DNA from 3 places in the Shewanella sp. 10N.286.51.B7 genome. Region 1 is predicted to be linked to each of the others. Evidence: predicted binding sites of a transcription regulator. Region 1 holds the regulator's gene; each other region holds the start of a gene.
The links. Region 1 encodes NrdR, which represses ribonucleotide reductase genes. Its sites were predicted from a motif close to AAACACNANATNTNGTGTTT; they were not measured.
Positions count from the first base shown of each region.

Region 2: a site for NrdR is predicted at 2,718-2,737, ahead of nrdA (class 1a ribonucleoside-diphosphate reductase subunit alpha). Genes of this name have one in related genera too.
Region 3: a site for NrdR is predicted at 5,295-5,314, ahead of nrdD (anaerobic ribonucleoside-triphosphate reductase). Genes of this name have one in related genera too.

Region 1 covers NZ_MCUF01000021.1:96,160-102,765, forward strand. Annotated here, with positions in the region: gene BCU84_RS04670 (DUF3943 domain-containing protein) at 1-957, shown strand, start outside; gene glyA (serine hydroxymethyltransferase) at 1,280-2,536, shown strand; gene nrdR (transcriptional regulator NrdR) at 2,777-3,226, shown strand; gene ribD (bifunctional diaminohydroxyphosphoribosylaminopyrimidine deaminase/5-amino-6-(5-phosphoribosylamino)uracil reductase RibD) at 3,289-4,428, shown strand; gene BCU84_RS04690 (riboflavin synthase) at 4,525-5,181, shown strand; gene ribBA (bifunctional 3,4-dihydroxy-2-butanone-4-phosphate synthase/GTP cyclohydrolase II) at 5,236-6,339, shown strand; gene ribE (6,7-dimethyl-8-ribityllumazine synthase) at 6,461-6,606, shown strand, end outside.
Region 2 covers NZ_MCUF01000024.1:266,247-272,852, reverse strand. Annotated here, with positions in the region: gene nrdB (class Ia ribonucleoside-diphosphate reductase subunit beta) at 1-170, opposite strand, end outside; gene nrdA (class 1a ribonucleoside-diphosphate reductase subunit alpha) at 225-2,513, opposite strand; gene BCU84_RS07140 (HAD-IA family hydrolase) at 3,088-3,753, opposite strand; gene ubiG (bifunctional 2-polyprenyl-6-hydroxyphenol methylase/3-demethylubiquinol 3-O-methyltransferase UbiG) at 3,889-4,617, opposite strand; gene gyrA (DNA gyrase subunit A) at 4,974-6,606, shown strand, end outside.
Region 3 covers NZ_MCUF01000013.1:108,025-114,630, reverse strand. Annotated here, with positions in the region: gene BCU84_RS01615 (VF530 family protein) at 1-78, shown strand, start outside; gene BCU84_RS01610 (hypothetical protein) at 200-1,051, opposite strand; gene ribA (GTP cyclohydrolase II) at 1,134-1,748, opposite strand; gene BCU84_RS01600 (YibL family ribosome-associated protein) at 1,834-2,190, opposite strand; gene nrdG (anaerobic ribonucleoside-triphosphate reductase-activating protein) at 2,559-3,041, opposite strand; gene nrdD (anaerobic ribonucleoside-triphosphate reductase) at 3,114-5,234, opposite strand; gene rssA (patatin-like phospholipase RssA) at 5,445-6,416, opposite strand; gene BCU84_RS01580 (DEAD/DEAH box helicase) at 6,547-6,606, shown strand, end outside.

The DNA of each region.
Region 1 (6,606 bases):
AGTAGTGTTTTTAATCCGGCTAAAACCATTAAAGGTTGGTTTGGTTATGATAACCCACAACGGTTTAATCGAACATACGCCAAGGATACGTTCAACATCTATACAGGTGCAATGTACTCCAGCAAAAAGCAGGCTGATATTTCTACGACTTCTTTAATATTGGGATTAGAGGCGAGTGTTGATAGCGTTCAAGGAAAATATGATGCTTTATCTGCGACACCTAGCCAGGTCGATTTAAACATGGAACTGGGGGTTTCTAACGAAGGGATTGAAGATTGGCAAATGGATTCTTCGATTTTTTTAGGTGGCTGGACGAGCGATGTTAATACCATATTAGATTCTGAAAATAGACGCCAGACTTGGTTTATTGGCCCATCCATGGGGCTGGAATATAGCAGTCTGGGTCAAGATGAAGAGGAAGATTTTTACGCTGCAATCAATGTGATTGGTGTATCTGCTGGAACGCAATGGTTTGTTGATGATGTTTCGATAAGTATCAGAGGCGACCTGTTTGGTGATTTTAGTATGGTGAAACCCTTTGCAACAAAAGATTATCGCCAAAATGGAGGCCATTTTTGGGGGACAAAATCGGTGCTTTGGGAAGGTGGCTATGGATATGCTTTAGGCCATACTGCCAAATTAGCACTAGAGGCGAATTATAAACAATTGTTGCTCGGGGTTAAGTTTCAAAGTCAACGCTGGGACTCTATAGATGATAATGAGTTTAATCGAAGCAGTGATTGGAATCCAAACGTCAGTGACCTAGATTTTAAAGATGCACGTGATAGGTATGAAGTTTATCTCGATGTTCCTTTAACGAATACTATGAGTATCAGTATTCACCATGAACGTATCGATCGAAGTGGCACATTAACCGGAATTGAAAACTTGGCCATTGTCAATCGAAATGATGAAACAGAAAGTCGCAGTAGTATTCACTTTACTTATCAATATTAGCCGATAAATCATTGCCTGTATCATAGATTAGACTATCTAGTTTTTGTGATAAATTGAGCTGTAGAGCTTAAATATTTTGCTGATTAATATTTTAGAAAAGAGTTTTCTTAAAATTGTCACAAGGTTATGAAACTAAGAGTTAATTTGGATTTTTCTATGAAATACAATTACTGAAAGCTGCTGCAGCTGAAAATTTATAGATGGCAAATGGTACTCATAATGAATTGCAAGTAATTTCATGTTTCAAATGCTGGGATTGTGATCAATTGCGCTGTATCATACCGCGCAACCCTACTATAAGAATTAACAGCTGGAGTGAGCAATGCTAAAGAAAGCTATGAATATCGCAGATTATGATCCACAACTATTTGCAGCAATTGAAGATGAGACTCGTCGCCAAGAAGAGCACATTGAATTAATCGCATCAGAAAACTATACCAGCCCACGTGTTCTTGAAGCTCAAGGTTCACAGCTAACTAACAAGTATGCAGAAGGTTACCCTGGTAAGCGTTATTACGGTGGTTGTGAGCATGTGGATATTGCAGAAGAGTTAGCTATTTCTCGTGCAAAAGAATTATTCGGCGCTACATACGCTAACGTACAACCACATTCTGGTTCTCAAGCAAACTCAGCTGTTTTCATGGCACTGCTTCAAGGCGGTGATACTGTTTTAGGTATGAGTTTAGCCCATGGTGGTCACTTGACTCATGGTTCTCACGTTAGCTTTTCTGGCAAGTTATATAATGCTGTTCAGTACGGTATCGATGAAACCACAGGTAAGATTGATTACGCTGAAGTTGAACGTTTAGCCGTTGAACATAAACCAAAAATGATCATTGCTGGTTTTTCTGCTTATTCAGGTATTATCGATTGGGGTAAATTCCGCGAAATCGCTGACAAAGTAGGTGCTTACTTATTTGTCGATATGGCGCACGTTGCTGGTCTTGTTGCTGCAGGTATCTACCCGAATCCACTGCCACACGCTCACGTTGTTACAACGACAACTCATAAAACGCTTGCTGGTCCTCGTGGTGGTTTGATCCTTTCAGCTGTGAATGATGAAGACATTTACAAAAAGTTAAATTCGGCAGTATTCCCTGGTGGCCAAGGTGGTCCTTTAATGCACGTTATTGCTGCTAAAGCGGTTGCATTTAAAGAGGCACTAGATCCTGAGTTCACCACTTACCAAGAGCAAGTTGTTGCGAATGCTAAAGTGATGGCAAAAACCTTCATTGAGCGTGGTTATGATGTTGTTTCTGGTGGTACAGACAACCACTTATTCTTGCTAGATCTAATCAGCAAAGATATGACAGGTAAAGATGCCGATGCTGCGCTAGGTAAAGCTAACATCACTGTTAACAAAAACTCAGTACCAAATGACCCACGTTCACCATTTGTTACTTCTGGTTTACGTATTGGTTCTCCAGCAATCACCCGTCGTGGTTTTACTGAAACTGAATCTGTTGAGCTGACTAACTGGATGTGTGATGTGTTAGATGACATCACTAATGAAGGTACAATCGAGCGCGTTAAAAACCAAGTGCTTGAGTTATGTGCTAAGTATCCTGTTTACGGGTAATACTGTTTACAGGCAGTGCTGTTAACAGGAGTACTGCTGCATTTTTGTCTAGCAAAGATGCTTGTATGTTGTTTAATAATATTAGCGAGCATTTCAACATCAGCTTAGACATATCATCCATATGAACTAAGTAGGATAATCTTAATGATAAGGTTAACCTTATAAAGTAAATAGGATAAACTTTAATGGCTGTAAGTACTTTGTGCTTACGGCCATTTTATTTTTATTTCAGGAGCGAATATGCATTGCCCATTTTGTAGCGCGACAGATACCAAAGTGATTGATTCTCGTCTTGTGGCTGATGGCCATCAAGTCCGTCGTCGTCGGGAATGTACATTGTGCCATGAACGCTTTACCACCTTTGAAGGTGCAGAATTAGTCATGCCACGGGTCATTAAACAAGATGGCACCCGTCAACCGTTTGATGAAGATAAGCTACGTGGCGGTATGCTGCGTGCGGTTGAAAAACGTCCGGTATCGATTGATCAAATTGAACAAGCACTATCTAAGATTAAATCGACCTTACGTGGTACAGGTGAGCGCGAGATTGACTCTGCAATGATTGGCAACCTGATGATGGAACAATTGATGGTATTAGATAAAGTAGCGTACATACGTTTTGCGTCTGTTTATCGCGCCTTTGAAGACGTTTCACAGTTTGGCGAAGCCATCGCTAAATTACAAAAGTAATTCCTGTTTCCATTTTTTATACCGCAGAGGCCATTTGCTGCGGCTATTTCAAGTAGGTGTTTATGTCTCAGTGGTCAGTAGTTGATGTTGAAATGATGAGCCTTGCCATTTCATTGGCAGAGAAAGGGCGCTATACCACGCGTCCAAATCCAAATGTTGGCTGTGTCATTGCTGTAAACGATCACATTATTGGCCAGGGGTACCATATTAAAGCGGGTGGCCCACATGCTGAAATTCATGCTCTTCAAGATGTACAGACGAAGCAAAATCAAACAAAACTATCATCGGCTACTGCTTATGTCACCCTTGAACCGTGCAGTCATTATGGCCGAACGCCGCCCTGTGCTTTAGCCTTAATCGAGGCAGGGGTTAAACGGGTTGTGATTGCTGAAGTGGATGCGAACCCACAAGTGGCTGGCAATGGAATCCGTTTATTAAAAGAAGCGGGCATTCAAGTCGACATAGGTTTGCTAACTGAGCAAGCTAAGCTATTAAACTTAGGCTTCACCAAGAAAATGACCACGGGCCTGCCTAGAGTTACGATTAAACTGGCAGCCAGTATTGATGGCAAAACTGCGCTTTCAAATGGTGTTTCCAAATGGATCACTGGACCTGATGCGCGCGCTGATGTTCAAAAGCTTCGCGCCCGTCATTGTGCCTTAGTGACAGGCGTTGAAACGGTATTGGCTGATGACCCATCATTGAATGTGCGTTATGAACAACTTGGCAGCTTGAAAAACTCAGTTTCGGCCGCAGATCTACAACAACCTCTAAGGGTGATTTTAGATAGCCGCGCAAGGCTAACAAGTGAATTCAAATTATTTGATATCCCATCGCCTATCCTGTTGGTTTCTTGTGTCGACTACGCCGCAGAAGTAAGAGAAAAATTTAACAATCATGTTAGTTGTATCACTATTGCCGCAAATGAAGATGGACGCGTTGATTTACATGCGTTATTTACTTACTTAGGTAAACAATGCAACTCAGTTTTGATTGAATCAGGCGCATCCCTTGCGGGTAGCGTGTTAGATGCAAAGCTTGCTGATGAACTCTACCTTTATCAAGCAATGAAAATTTTAGGTAGTCACGGGCGTAATTTATTACAACTGAATGACTATCAAAGTATGGAACAAATTCCTGAGCTACAATTAGTCGATTCGCGCCGCATAGGTGCTGATCAACGTATGATATTTAGTCTCTAGCAGAATCAACTTGCTTAAATAGGCTGTAATTGCTGGCACGAGCAAGCACTGGCCAAGTTGATTAAATTGAACCGAAATTAATACAAGTGAGTCATTATGTTTACCGGCATTATTGAAGCCTTAGGCACATTAAGAAAAATCGAGCGTAAAGGTGATGATATACGCCTAAACGTAGCAAGTGGTCATCTGGATTTATCTGATGTGAAGTTAGGCGATAGTATTGCCACTAACGGTGTGTGTTTAACTGTGGTCCAATGCCTTGCTGACGGATACGTTGCTGACATTTCGGCTGAAACCGTGGCACTGACAGGCTTTGCTAATTATCACGTTGGTCAAAAAGTTAATTTAGAAAAAGCGGTATTGCCGACAACTCGCCTTGGCGGTCACATGGTCAGTGGTCATGTAGATGGCATAGCCGCTGTTGAGCAAAGAAGTGTCCGCGGAAAAGCGATTGAATTTTGGTTAGCGGCGCCAGCTGAGCTTGCTCATTACATTGCTCATAAAGGTTCAATTACCATCGATGGCGTTAGTCTGACAGTGAATGAAATAGATGGGCACCGCTTTCGATTAACGATTGTGCCGCATACAGCATCTGAAACAACACTTACAGCATTACAAGCGGGTGATAAGGTCAACATTGAAGTTGATTTGATTGCTCGTTATTTAGAGCGCTTAATGAATCCTGAAAAGCCAACAACTTCAGGTGGTGGGGTCACTATGGAAATGCTCGCCAACGCTGGATTTATGCGATAACCCTATTTTACCCTTTATTGCAAATATCGGGAATAACAACACAAAGGTCTTAACATGGCACTACATAGTATAGAAGAGATCATCGAAGACATTCGCCAAGGTAAAATGGTTATCTTGATGGACGATGAAGACAGAGAAAATGAAGGCGATTTGATTATGGCTGCCGAAAAGGTGACGCCAGAAGCAATTAACTTTATGGCGACTTACGGTCGTGGTCTAATCTGTCAAACTATGACTAAAGAGCGTTGCCTGCAACTAAACTTGCCATTAATGGTGACCAATAATAACGCTCAGTTCTCGACAAACTTTACCGTGTCAATTGAAGCGGCAACCGGTGTAACAACAGGTATTTCAGCTCACGATCGCGCAGTGACAGTTCAAGCTGCAGTGGCAAAAGAGGCTAAAGCGGCTGACTTAGTTCAACCTGGACATATTTTTCCATTGATGGCACAAGATGGCGGTGTGTTAACTCGCGCAGGTCATACAGAAGCTGGCTGTGATTTATCGCGTTTGGCCGGACTTGAGCCGTCTGGAGTGATTGTTGAAATCCTCAATGATGATGGCACTATGGCGCGCTGTCCTGATTTAGAAGTATTCAGTGAAAAGCATGGTATCAAAATGGGTACTATCGCTGATTTGATTGAATATCGTAATACCAAAGAAACCACAGTAGTGCGCGAAGCAGAATGTAAATTGCCGACACGCTTTGGTGAATTTAACATGGTGACTTTCAGAGATACCATCGATAACCAATTACATTATGCGTTAGTTAAAGGTGATGTTGAACAGAACTGTTTAGTACGCGTTCATTTACAGAATACGTTTAACGATTTATTACATTCAGAACGAGATCAAAAGCGCAGTTGGCCACTTGATAAGGCCATGGAACGTATTGCTTTAGAAGGCGGCGTTTTAGTCTTGTTAGGCCATGAAGAACATTCAAGTGAAATGCTAGCCAAAGTCAAAGCCTTTGAAGCTGAAGATAATGGTCAAGCACCTACAGCGGCTAAATGGGAAGGAACCTCTCGTAAAGTCGGTATCGGCTCACAAATTCTATCTAGTCTTGGTGTTAGCACAATGCGTCTATTGAGCTCGCCGAAACATTACCATTCGTTATCAGGCTTTGGTTTAGAAGTTACTGATTACATTGCAGAATAATTCACTAATTTAGTGAAGTTAACATTTATCATTAATTGCACAGGACTCAGGGCATTTTGCTGTGGTATTATAGCGCCACTTTTGCCCAGAGCTGGGTGCTTTAGCTAATTTAGGTAAGATAATGAACGTAGTTCAAGGTAATATCGAAGCAAAAAATGCCAAAGTGGCGATCGTTGTGTCGCGTTTCAACAGTTTTTTAGTTGAAAGTCTGCTTGATGGCGCAATAGATACACTAAAACGTTTTGGTCAGGTTGAAGATGACAACAT
Region 2 (6,606 bases), on a different contig from region 1:
CTTACATCTACTTCTTCTGGGCGCCAGAAAAAAGATAATTGCTTTTCAATTAACTTTTCAAAAACTTCATATTTTTGTTGATCGTAACGCGCAACATTAACTGATTGGCCCATGAACATTGGTTCGTTCATTGGATTGTTCGGTGTTTGACAAAAAGTAGAGTAAGCCATTTATATATCCCAAAAAAGCGGGGAAAGCCCCCGCAATTATATGCTAATTATTGATTAAATTTTACAAGCGCCGCCGGCACAATCGTCATCTTCTTTTTCGACTACAGTAATGTCGTCTAAGTTGTCTGATGCACCATCACGAGTGTTGTGATAGTAAAGGGTTTTTACCCCTAACTTGTAGGCTGTAAGCAAATCTTTAAGCAAGGTTTGCATTGGTACTTTTTGACCGTCAAAGCGAGTAGGGTCGTAGTTAGTGTTGGCGGAAATTGCTTGGTCGATAAACTTCTGCATAATCCCGACTAATTCTAAATAACCGTTATTGTTCGGCATATTCCAAAGCAATTCGTACTGATGCTTAAGCTCATCAAAATCTGGTACTACTTGCTTTAACTGACCGTCTTTACTTGCTTTAACGCTGATTAATCCACGTGGTGGTTCAATACCGTTGGTCGCGTTAGAAATCTGCGAAGAGGTTTCTGAAGGCATCAATGCTGACAACGTTGAGTTACGTAAACCGTACTCTTTAATGTCGCTACGTAATCCTTCCCAATCCATGTGTAATGGTTCATCACAGATTTTGTCTAAGTCACGTTTGTAAGTATCAATTGGCAAGATACCTTCTGCATAAGTCGTTTCGTTAAATAACGGACATGCACCTTGCTCTTTGGCTAAGTTCATTGACGCTTTCAATAAGTAGAATTGAATTGCTTCAAAGGTTTTGTGAGTCAAGTTGTTACCTGAGCCATCAGAATATTTCATGCCATTTTTTGCTAAGTAATTTGCAAAGTTAATTACACCTATACCTAGCGTACGACGATTCATTGAACCAAGTTGCGCAGAGATAATTGGGTAATCTTGATAATCGAGTAAGTTATCCAAAGCACGAACGGCTAAATCAGCTAAAGGCTCTAACTCTGATAAGTCATTGATAGCACCAAGGTTTAGCGCTGAAAGAGTACAAAGGGCAATTTCACCATTTGGATCTTCAATGTTTTTCATTGGCTTAGTTGGCAAGGCAATTTCTAAACAAAGGTTAGATTGTTTGATTGGTGCAACTTTCGGATCAAACGGGCTGTGGGTATTACAATGGTCAACATTTTGAATGTAAATACGACCAGTAGAAGCACGTTCCTGCATCATCAATGAAAATAATTCAACTGCTTTAATCTCTTTACGACGAATGCTAGTGTCAGCTTCATACTGCAAATAAAGGCGCTCAAACTCAACTTGGTCAGCAAAGAATGCATCGTACAAACCAGGCACATCAGATGGGCTGAATAAGCTGATGTTTTGTGACTTAATTAAACGCTGATACATCAGCTTGTTTAATTGCACACCATAATCAAGGTGACGAACACGGTTATCGTCAACACCACGGTTATTTTTCAGTACCAGCAGAGATTCAACTTCTAGATGCCAAATTGGGTAGAACAAGGTTGCTGCACCGCCACGGACACCGCCTTGAGAACATGACTTAACGGCTGTTTGGAAATATTTGTAAAATGGTAAGCAACCAGTGTGGAATGCTTCTCCACCACGAATTGGGCTTCCTAATGCACGAATACGCCCAGCGTTAATACCAATACCAGCACGTTGGCTAACGTATTTAACGATTGAAGAGGCTGTAGCATTGATTGAATCTAAGCTGTCATCACATTCAATTAATACACAAGAGCTGAACTGACGAGTCGGCGTACGTACACCAGCCATAATCGGCGTAGGTAATGAAATCTTAAAAGTAGAAACCGCATCATAAAAGCGCTTGATGTAGTCAAGGCGGGTTTCTTTTGGATACTTAGCGAATAAACATGCAGCGACCAAAATATAAAGGAACTGGGCACTCTCGTATATTTCGTTAGTCACACGGTTTTGTACTAGATACTTACCTTCTAACTGCTTAACTGCAGCATATGAAAAGTTCATATCACGCCAATGATCCATATAGCCGTCAAGAATGGTTAATTCTTCAGCTGTGTAGTCTTCAACGATGTGCTTATCGTATTTACCGATTTCTACTAAACGGTTAACTTGGTCGACTAACTTTGGAGGCTCAAATTGGCCAAAGGCTTTTTTACGAAGATGGAAAACAGCTAAGCGTGCAGCAAGAAATTGATAATCTGGCGATTCTGGAGAAATTAAATCCGCAGCGGCTTTAATAATAGTTTCATGAATAGCTTCAGTTGGAATACCATCAAAAAACTGCAGGTGTGATCGTAATTCTACTTCAGAGACTGATACGTTATTCAGTCCTTTTGCTGCCCATTCGATAACGCGATGAATTTTGTCTAAATCGATTGTTTCGCGCTCGCCACTACGTTTAGTGACTGTCATATTGCTGTTCATTAAAAAGAGACCTTGGTTCTATATTTATTGGTGTAATTTATTATTTGGATCTTGTTTAACCGTACTGCTTACGATCGCCAATAAATCACATTACGTTCCCTTGTAAGTCGATCATCCAAAAGCATTTACAACATTAAATTTACAAAAATACTAGTGATACAGCGAGATACTGAGCTTTTTAAGCTAGTGTCTCGTGGTGATGTCATACACAAGATATGGTGTTTTTAAATTTGATACATACAAGATAGTGAGGTTGGCGTACTTTTGCAAGCAAGATTTTACTGAATAACTTGTGGATATCTTATGTATAGTGAAACAAGTTAGTAAAAGCTAACCTGCTAACGCAAATTACGCTTTGAATAATTAGGTTAGGTTAAATTTTGAACGAAGAACGAGTTCGGTTTGATCGCTACAATATTCAGCGATCAATTGTTTTGTTGAAAAAATAGTTTGATCTTTATAGAAAGGTTTTGCTAAGCCAAACTGGTATTATTTAATTCATTAAAACACTGTCAAAAATAGTCTTAAATACGGTAAGCGAATTAAATAGCCCCCTAGTTTTAGAGAAGAATGTTTAGAGAACAGTATTTAGAAAGTATTGCTGGAGCGCATGAACTGATTCGAATTCAAGTTGGCTTGGCCATTGTGACGGTGTATCAGATTCAGACAAATAACCCCACAATGCCGTCCCACCAATCATACCTGCTTTTTCTGCCGCGACTAAGTCACGCTCAGCGTCACCAAGGTATAAGATCTGCTCTGGTAGACAGTCAATTTGTTGAGCGGCTAATAGCATTGGCGCAGTATGTGGTTTTGGATATTGAGTTGAGTCACCGCTAATTACCGTTTTGGCCCTTTTAGTCAGCCCTAAAGCACAGACTAGAGGGCGAGTAAACTTAGCTTGCTTATTAGTGACGATCCCAAATGGGATATTATGACTATCTAATAAAGTTAGGAAGGCTTCGAATCCTTGAAATAATTTCGCTTTCTCACCATTGACTAGTTTGTAGTAGGCCAATAAGGATTGTTGAATTTCAATTTGAGATGCTTCATCAAGGTGTGGCACTCCGGCTTTAACCAGTGCCAAGCTTCCATGAGAAGCTGAGTAACGTAATTCATCAACGCTTTTAGACTCAATGCCGCGTTCTTGTAGGCTTAAATTTAATGCATGAATCAAATCTGGGGCGGTATCAGCAAGAGTACCATCTAAATCAAACAACACTGCTTTAATCGAATTCATACATCCCTTAGATACGTAATCGACACTTTATCAATGAGTAAAACGGATTAGCACTCTTTGTCAAAGCTAATTCTGTTAACGAAGCATTTTGCCTCTGGCAGCACCGTATTTGATGCTACCCATGAAAACTATTAATTAGTCAGCCACTTTTTGAGTGGCAATCATATAATTAACGTCAACTTTATTAGTGTACTTATATACACCCGATAATGGGTTATGGGTAATGCCTAGGGCATCACGACAAATTAGATCTGTTTTATCCACTAAATTTATTAACTCAGATGGTTTAATAAACTTACTGTGATCGTGTGTGCCGACTGGCAGCATTTTTAATACATATTCAGCACCTACAATGGCTTGTATATAAGACATCATATTGCGGTTAATGGTTGAGAAGAACACATAACCTTCAGGTTTTACCATGTCACAACAGGCTTGAATCACAGATAATGGGTCAGGGACGTGCTCAAGCATCTCCATACAAGTGACAACATCGTATTTAGCAGGGTTTGCACCAGCATGCTCTTCAGCTGTCATTGTGTCGTAATCCACTGTCACGCCAGTTTCTAATGCATGCAGCTTTGCCACTTCTATTTGGGCTTCACCCATATCAAGCCCAGTCACTTTCGCGCCTATTTTTGCCATGCTTTCAGACAAAATGCCACCACCACAACCAATATCAACGACTGTTTTACCAAATAAACCACCACAGGTTTGGTCGATATAATTTAATCGCAATGGGTTCAGCAAATGTAAAGGTTTAAAGTCACCATTTGGATCCCACCAAGACTCAGCCATATTGGCAAATTTTTCGATTTCTTGATGATCAACATTTTGTTGAGTGGTGTGTTCTTGATTCGACATTGCAAGGACCCATGATTTATTAGTGATTATTGCATGCATTATAACCATCCGTTGCAATAAACATAGTGAGATGAAACAAGATTCATTTCTAGTTGGTTATATATTCAACACTATTTGTAGATAAAAAGGACATCCGATATTTGTTAAACCATTTTCGTAATTTAAATAGTAGAGAAACCTAAACAATATTGACTTATTCTTGCTGTTTTTATTCAGTTTTTCACTTGCTTTAACTTTTCGTTGTCCTAGGGTCTAGCCACTTTTTATATCTGTGTTAGAATGCCAAATCACGTTTTTGAGCTACACAATAAAATGGAATAATTATTGTGCGCTAATTTTAGGGGAACGAGCAGTTTATGACTGATCTGGCATCATCAATTTCGCCAATTAACATCGAAGACGAACTAAAAAATTCTTATTTAGATTATGCAATGAGTGTAATCGTAGGTCGTGCATTACCCGACGTTCGTGACGGTTTAAAACCGGTTCACCGTCGTGTGCTTTTTGCAATGAACGAATTAAAGAACGACTTTAATAAGCCTTATAAAAAATCAGCTCGTGTTGTTGGTGACGTAATCGGTAAGTATCACCCACATGGTGACTCTGCTGTATACGATACAATCGTACGTATGGCTCAGCCATTCTCTATGCGTTATACGCTTGTTGACGGCCAAGGTAACTTTGGTTCAGTTGATGGCGATTCTGCAGCAGCAATGCGTTATACAGAAATTCGCATGGAAAAATTGGCTCATTCATTATTAGCCGATTTAGAAAAAGAAACAGTAGATTATGTACCTAACTATGATGGTACTGAGTTTATTCCTGCTGTACTACCAACGCGTGTACCGACATTATTAATTAATGGTTCTTCTGGTATCGCTGTTGGTATGGCAACCAATATACCTCCTCACAACATTTCTGAAGTGATCGGTGGTTGCTTAGCGTTAATTGAAGAGCCAAGTCTTTCAATTGAACAGCTAATGGAACACATTCCAGGTCCTGACTTCCCAACAGCAGCGTCTATCAATGGCCGTAAAGGTATCATTGATGCATACAAAACTGGCCGTGGCCGTGCTGTTATGCGCTCAAAAGCTGCAGTTGAAGAAGAGAATGGCCGTGAACGTATTATCGTTACTGAAATTCCTTATCAGGTTAACAAAGCGCGTTTGATTGAAAAAATCGCTGAGCTTGTAAAAGATAAGAAAATAGAAGGTATCAGTGGCTTACGCGACGAGTCTGATAAAGACGGTATGCGTATTGTTATTGAAATTAAACGTGGTGAAGTTGGCGAGGTTGTACTTAATAACCTATACGCTCAAACTCAAATGCAGTGCTCTTTTGGTATTAACATGGTTGCGTTGACAAATGGTCAACCAAAACTGTTTAACTTAAAAGAAATGCTTGAGTGTTTCATCCTTCACCGCCGTGAAGTCGTTACACGTAGAACCGTATTTGAATTACGTAAAGCACGTGAACGTGCACATATCCTAGAAGCACTTGCTATTGCATTGGCTAACATTGATCCAATCATTGCGTTAATTAAGGCTTCACCAACTCCTGCAGAAGCTAAGGTTAAATTAGTAGAGCAAGGTTGGAAGCTAGGAAATGTACAAGGTATGCTTGAAAAAGCAGGTGATGATGCAGCTCGTCCTGAGTGGTTAGAGCCAGAATTTGGTATTCGTGATGGCGAATACTTCTTAACTGAGCAGCAAGCACAGGCAATTCTAGAGCTTCGTTTACATCGCCTAACGGGCCTTGAACATGAAAAAATTCTTGCTGAATATGAAGAGTTACTCGAGTTCATTGCAGGTCTATTGTTTATTCTACGTAGCCCTGAACGCTTGATGGAAGTCATCAAAGAAGAGTTAGAAGAGATTCTAGAACAATACGGTGATGCTCGTCGTACTGTGATTAATCAAAACGAAGTTGATATGAGTCTTGAAGACTTAATTAACGAAGAAGATGTCGTGGTGACACTATCACACATGG
Region 3 (6,606 bases), on a different contig from region 1:
CCTTCAACGAGCAAGGCAAAGTCAGCCCACAGTAACAAAAGTACTGAAGGCGTCAACGCGAGTATTTGGGGAAAGTAAGCTTTAAAATTAAAGCTAAACAAAACAGGCATGAAGATTCATGCCTTTTTTATTGATAAAATTTGATTCAACATCTTAGCAATGCATACTCGATAATCAATGTTATAACCATCAGGGTTAATTACATTGGAAACTCAAATATCAAACGCCACACTTGCAGTTCACCATCAGTTTGATAACTCACCCCAAATCTATCGGTACTGAACCAGCCCCAACCTAATGGCTTGGATAAAGCTAAGGTTGCACCCACTTCATAAGTACTCGAAGTATGGATATCATCTTCTAACGGTGTAATAAACTTAAGCTTGTTAAAGTACCAACGCCCAGCCACAAACAATCTGGGTTCAATAGTATAATCGCCCCAATCCCACTGCTGGCCAACACCGAAATCAATGCCAGATTGCAGTACTGAATAGCTTTCTGAGCTGTCGTTTATACTGCTTTTATAACCTGCGTAGTAAACTCGATTAACCCAAATGGGTGTATATTTAGGTTGCGCTAACTCGTATAACGCAGAGATACCCGTAGAGACAATTCCCACGTTACTACTATTAGAAAAATTGTGACCGTAGCCTAAATCTAAATAGCTTTCAAAAGTCAGTTGTTCATCATAAAGCCATTTGTATTCAATTCCAGGTGTGATGGTCATAGTGCCAACATTATCTGGGATATCGCCTTCTGGTAAGTCACTAAACGAGTAATCAAAGAAACCTAATGAAATGGGTAATCTTAAGGTGAGAATATGATCGTCTGACTGTTCAATATCAAAAGCAAAGGGAATATTAACTACAGCAGCATTCTGCCCAGAGGTGCGATATATACCGCTGCCAATGTAATTTGCAAAAGCATAATGAGAGAGATCGGGATTTTTCGACTCATCAGCATAGCTTTGAGACGGGGTAAAAAAACTAACAAAAAGCGCTGCAAGAATAGTTGCAACGCTTTTAGGATGAATAAAGCGACACGCTTTCAATATTGATAACCCATATGTTTTAAGCAACTCTTATCATTTCTCTAATAAGCGACGAAAGAGGTCTAGGCTAAAGCATCAACCGTTATTTATCTTCTTCGATAAAATGATGTTCTGTCATCATATGACCTAACTGGGTTGATTTAGTTTTTAAATAATCTTCATTGTAACGGTTTTTACCCACTTGCAAAGGCACTCTTTCAGCAACTTCAATGCCCATCGATTGCATCGCTTTGACTTTACGTGGATTATTCGTCATAAGCTTAACCTTGCTTACGCTAATTTGCGCTAACATCGGCTCAACCATATCGTACTTACGCATGTCAGCTTCAAAGCCTAAACGCTCATTCGCTTCAACCGTGTTAGCACCTTGGTCTTGTAACTCATAAGCACGGATTTTGTTAAGTAACCCAATACCACGTCCTTCTTGACGTAGGTAAAGAATAAACCCTTGACCATTTTCAGCGATATTTTGCATTGCTGTTTGCAGTTGGAAACCGCAGTCGCAACGTAAACTAAATAAAGCATCACCAGTTAGACATTCTGAATGAATTCGGCCTAACATAGGCTCGGTGGCATTAAGCTCACCATAAGTTAACGCCACATGCTCTTTGCCAGTTTCTGTATCTTCAAAACCATGCATAGCAAATACGCCCCAAGGCGTAGGTAACTTAGAAGTGGCGATATATTTAATCGACATGGATAAACCTTTAAGACAACGCTCAATCCTTGAGACTTTTCATCCTTGAACTGACTTTTATGTCATGACTATTTCGAATACTGGACTAGAATTTTGCTGGAGCAAATCCTGTGACAACAGTGATATTCATTTCACGGCCCATAGCAGTCATTGGGTGAACAACTACAAGTCCTTTTACTGATTTTTTAAGCTTGCCCATATCAGCTTGTTCAGCTTTAGTCAGTGCACGGTTGAATTTTAAGCCTTTAACTTCTTGGCCTTGCTTATTCAATTGACGTGATTGCTGATTTTTCAAGCTCGTAATACGTTTAGTGACTGTGGCAATTTCTTTCTTAAACTGCATGATAATGACTTTGTCTTCACGCGCTTCTGCGGCAGCAAGCTTACGACGAAACTTCTCTGCTTTATCATTTAATGCTTGCAGTTCTTCTTTTAAATTCATTTCTTTACCTTAAATTCTTTCATGTTATCGATAGCAATGAGTTGTTTTGATATCGAACAACACTTTTTCGAACGCAAATTATATACCTAAAGGGGTTAAATTAGCTAACTTGAAAACTTGTTACAGCGCATAAATTTATCATTTCATCACTGCTATGGGAGTTTCATTGTCTGATGGCTATAAATTGAACTTTGATTACTATACTGTTTTTATAACATTCAAGTTGAAGCGAGGCTAAAACAACAACGTAATTATTGGCGAGGACAACTCTGATTGTTCGTGTCGCAGTTATTGAAGTTGTTAAATAAGAGCATTAAAAATGAGTTTTAAAAGCTCGCTCATGACAATTAACAAGCCAATACCAAAAGTTAACCAACAGCAATAAGCGAACTCATGTCATGGATAACTTGATTTGAACTACCCCGCCATTTAAGGCTTGGATCAGCTAAATCTTGTTCAAATTTTCCATCAACCAATACGTCCACATACGACAATATTTGTTGTTGCTTAAGTGACATCTCATCCAGTTTATAACCACTCCAAAGCCAAATATCTTTATCAGGGCATTCAGCTTTAACTCGTTTAACCAAAGACAAGATAGCGGTTAAGTTTGCAGGGAATAATGGGTCGCCGCCTGACAAAGATAATCCACGACGTTTGATTCTCGTGTCATTTAAATCAGCAATGATTTGATCTTCCATTGGCTTATCCACTTCATGACCTGAACGCGGATCCCAGGTCGATTGGTTATAACAACCGCGACATTGATGTGCGCAACCCGATACAAACAAAGTGCAGCGCGTTCCGGGACCGTTTATCACATCGACTGGATAATACTGATGAAAATTCATAACACTTACCTTTCAAATAAATAAGGCGCTAATCAGCGCCTTATTTGATTCTATGTTAACTCAATGGCGCGACTAGATATGCTTAACGCGGCGCTTCACTTCTTCTTGCTTACCATAGTTAAACGGTCTTGCATCAGGACTACCTAAATAACCACATACACGACGTGTTACAGATACACGGCTTGGTTCATGGTTGCCACATTTAGGACACACAAACCCTTTACTAGTACAGTTAAACTCGCCTACAAAACCACAGTCATAACACTCATCAATCGGTGTGTTAGTGCCGTAATATGGCACACGGCTATAGCTGTAATCCCAAACGTTCTCTAATGCTTCAATGTTGTGTTGCATGTTAGGGAACTCACCGTAACAAATAAAGCCACCGTTAGTGATTTCTGGGTACGGCAATTCAAAATCAATTTTATCGTATGGGTTAACTTTCTTTTCAACATCTAAATGGAAGCTATTGGTGTAATAACCTTTATCAGTCACACCTTCAACCACACCAAACTGTTTTGCATCTAACTGACAGAAACGGCTACACAAGTTCTCACTTGGTGTACTGTATAAGCTAAAGCCATAACCTGTTTCAGCTTTCCATGATTCTGTAGCACGCTTCATCACATTGATAATTTCAACAGCTTTAGTGCGTAAAAGCTCACTGTCGAATACATGCTCTTCGGTGCCATATAATGCATTAATCGTTTCATGAAGACCGATGTAGCCTAATGAAATAGACGCACGGCCATTTTTGAAAATTTCAGAAATATCATCATCCGCTTTTAAGCGAACACCACAAGCACCTTCCATATAAAGAATTGGCGCAACCCGTGCTTTTACGCCGACAAGACGAGCAATGCGGGTATCTAATGCTTTACGAGCCAAGATCATTCTTTCATCAAGTAAGGCGAAGAATGCTTTTTCATCGCCTTTAGCTTCTATGGCAATTCTTGGTAGGTTAAGACTAACCACACCTAAGTTGTTACGGCCTTCATGGATAAGCTCGCCATTTTCTTCGTAAGTGCCTAAGAAAGAACGACAACCCATAGGAGTTTTGAATGAACCCGTAACACGCTCAACTTGTTCGTAGTTAAGAATGTCTGGATACATGCGCATTGTTGCGCATTCTAAAGCCAGCTTCTTCACATCGTAATTACTATCAGTCGCTTTATGGTTAACACCATCACGAATAGCGAACACAAGCTTAGGGAATACAGCGGTTTTACGGTTTTTACCTAAACCTGCCATACGCACAGTAAGAATCGACTTTTGAATTAAACGTGATTCCCAGCTTGTGCCTAAACCAAATCCAAAAGTTACGAATGGCGTTTGACCATTTGCAGTATGCAATGTGTTCACTTCATACTCTAAAGACTGGAATGCGTCATGACATTCTTTCTCAGTTTGCGCCATGGCAAAAGCTTCAACATCGCTTACGCCCCACTCTTTACCTATCACTAATTGTTTTTGGTAACTTTTTTGCACAAACTCAGCTAACACTTCGTCAATGCGGTTAATCGTAGTGCCGCCATAGATGTGGCTAGCCACTTGAGCAATAATTTGCGCTGTCACAGCGGTCGCTGTTGAAATAGATTTTGGTGTATCAATCTCAGCATTACCCATTTTAAAGCCATGGGTCATCATGCCCGCTAAATCAATCAGCATGCAGTTAAACATTGGAAAGAAAGGGGCGTAATCTAAATCATGGTAATGCAGTTGGCCTGATTCATGAGCAGCCACAATATCTTTTGGTAACAGGTGCGATTTAGCATAATGCTTAGCTACAATACCGGCTAATAAGTCACGTTGTGTTGGAATCACTTTCGCGTCTTTATTGGCATTTTCATTTAGAATAGAGCTGTCGCTTTGTTCAACTAAACCACGAATTTCGCAGTTAAGTTTACTTTTTGCTTCACGACAAATATCGCGATCATGGCGATACTCAATATAATGACGAGCCACTTCTTTATGAGGCCCTTCCATTAATAAGTTTTCTACCAGACCTTGTAGGTGGTGAATGTCAACTTCTTGCTTGTCTGAGACTTGATCTCTAATCACACAAGCAACAGTTTCAGCGTAATCACTATCAGCACTACCTGTAGCAGTTTCCATTGCAGCAACAATGGCATCCTTAATTCTAGACTCATCAAATAAAGTCCGACAACCGTCCCTTTTAATTACTACAGGCATTACTTTTACTCCATTTATGCACAGGATATAAACACTATATATCCACAACAAAAAACCAATAAACACTAGATATGGTGTATTAAGCAATAATGGAGACTAGAAATCTATGATCTAGATCATATTTAACTGACGAGGTGAGAAATGAAAAATATTACTGCCAAGCTCTGCACTGTTTAGACAGACAAAGCTTGACCATGGAATTGAAAACCGTTATCGGCCTAATGCAGAGTTGATTAAATGCGCAGTTTGACGAACAGATTGTCTGCCAGCTTCTATCGCTTCAGCTGCACGGTGAAACTCCATCGTACCGATATCTGCTAACTGTGGCACTAAACACACATCGGGGGGATCGCCCATTAACCGTGCGCGTTTATGACGTTGCTCTAAAATGTCCATTGACTGAGACATCACAGCAATCATCCCAGGGTGTGATTTAGTCGACATAGAGAACTTTTCAGACAAACCTGCGATGTACTCTTTACCCTTACCTAAAATATCCATAAAAGCGGACTCTGGTTCAGCGCCTTCTTGCTGCTGCTTTTCTAGTGCAGTCGGAGCTCGGCTTTTCATCTGCTGTGGCAACATGTGCATGCTATTACGGCGGTGACCATTTAAATCAACGGCAATCACCACATCAACATCCATTGCACGGCACATTGATACAGGAACAGGATTCACCACAGCACCATCAACTAACCAACGATCTTGTAATTGCACTGGCGGTAAAAAGCCTGGCATTGAGCAAGAAGCTCTGACAGCATGGCGTAAATCACCTTCTTTAAACCAAATTTCTTGACCTGAATATAAATCAGTCGCTACCGCCGAAAAAGGTTTTTTCAGTTGCTCAATACTTAGCTCACCAATACGACCAGCCAAAACATCAAACACCTTCTCACCACTAATTAAACCGCCTTTGCGCCAGCTTAAATCCATTAGACCAAGTACATCCCAGCTTGAAAAACCTCGAACCCAACCTTCTAACTCATCAAGATGATCATTAGCGTACGCTGCACCGACCAATGCCCCTACTGAACAACCGGCCACTTTATCTGGATGCACACCCATTTCAGCAAGTTCTTTTAATACCCCAATGTGGGCCCAACCTTTAGCCGCACCACTGCCTAACGCTACACCAATTCGTAATTGTTTAGTGTTAGGCGGATCCTTGGGTACATCTGACATGTTTGTTTACATCCTTAAAAATACATTGAAATTAAAATGCTAATACTCAGCATAACTGAGGCTTAAGCTGTTGGCTATCTCAGGCTTACACGTTATAATATCTGGCTATCATTTTTTAGGGGATTTACCTTTGTTATTTACCGATTTTTCTTTAGACAAACGCTTACTTGAAAGTCTAAAGCATATGGGC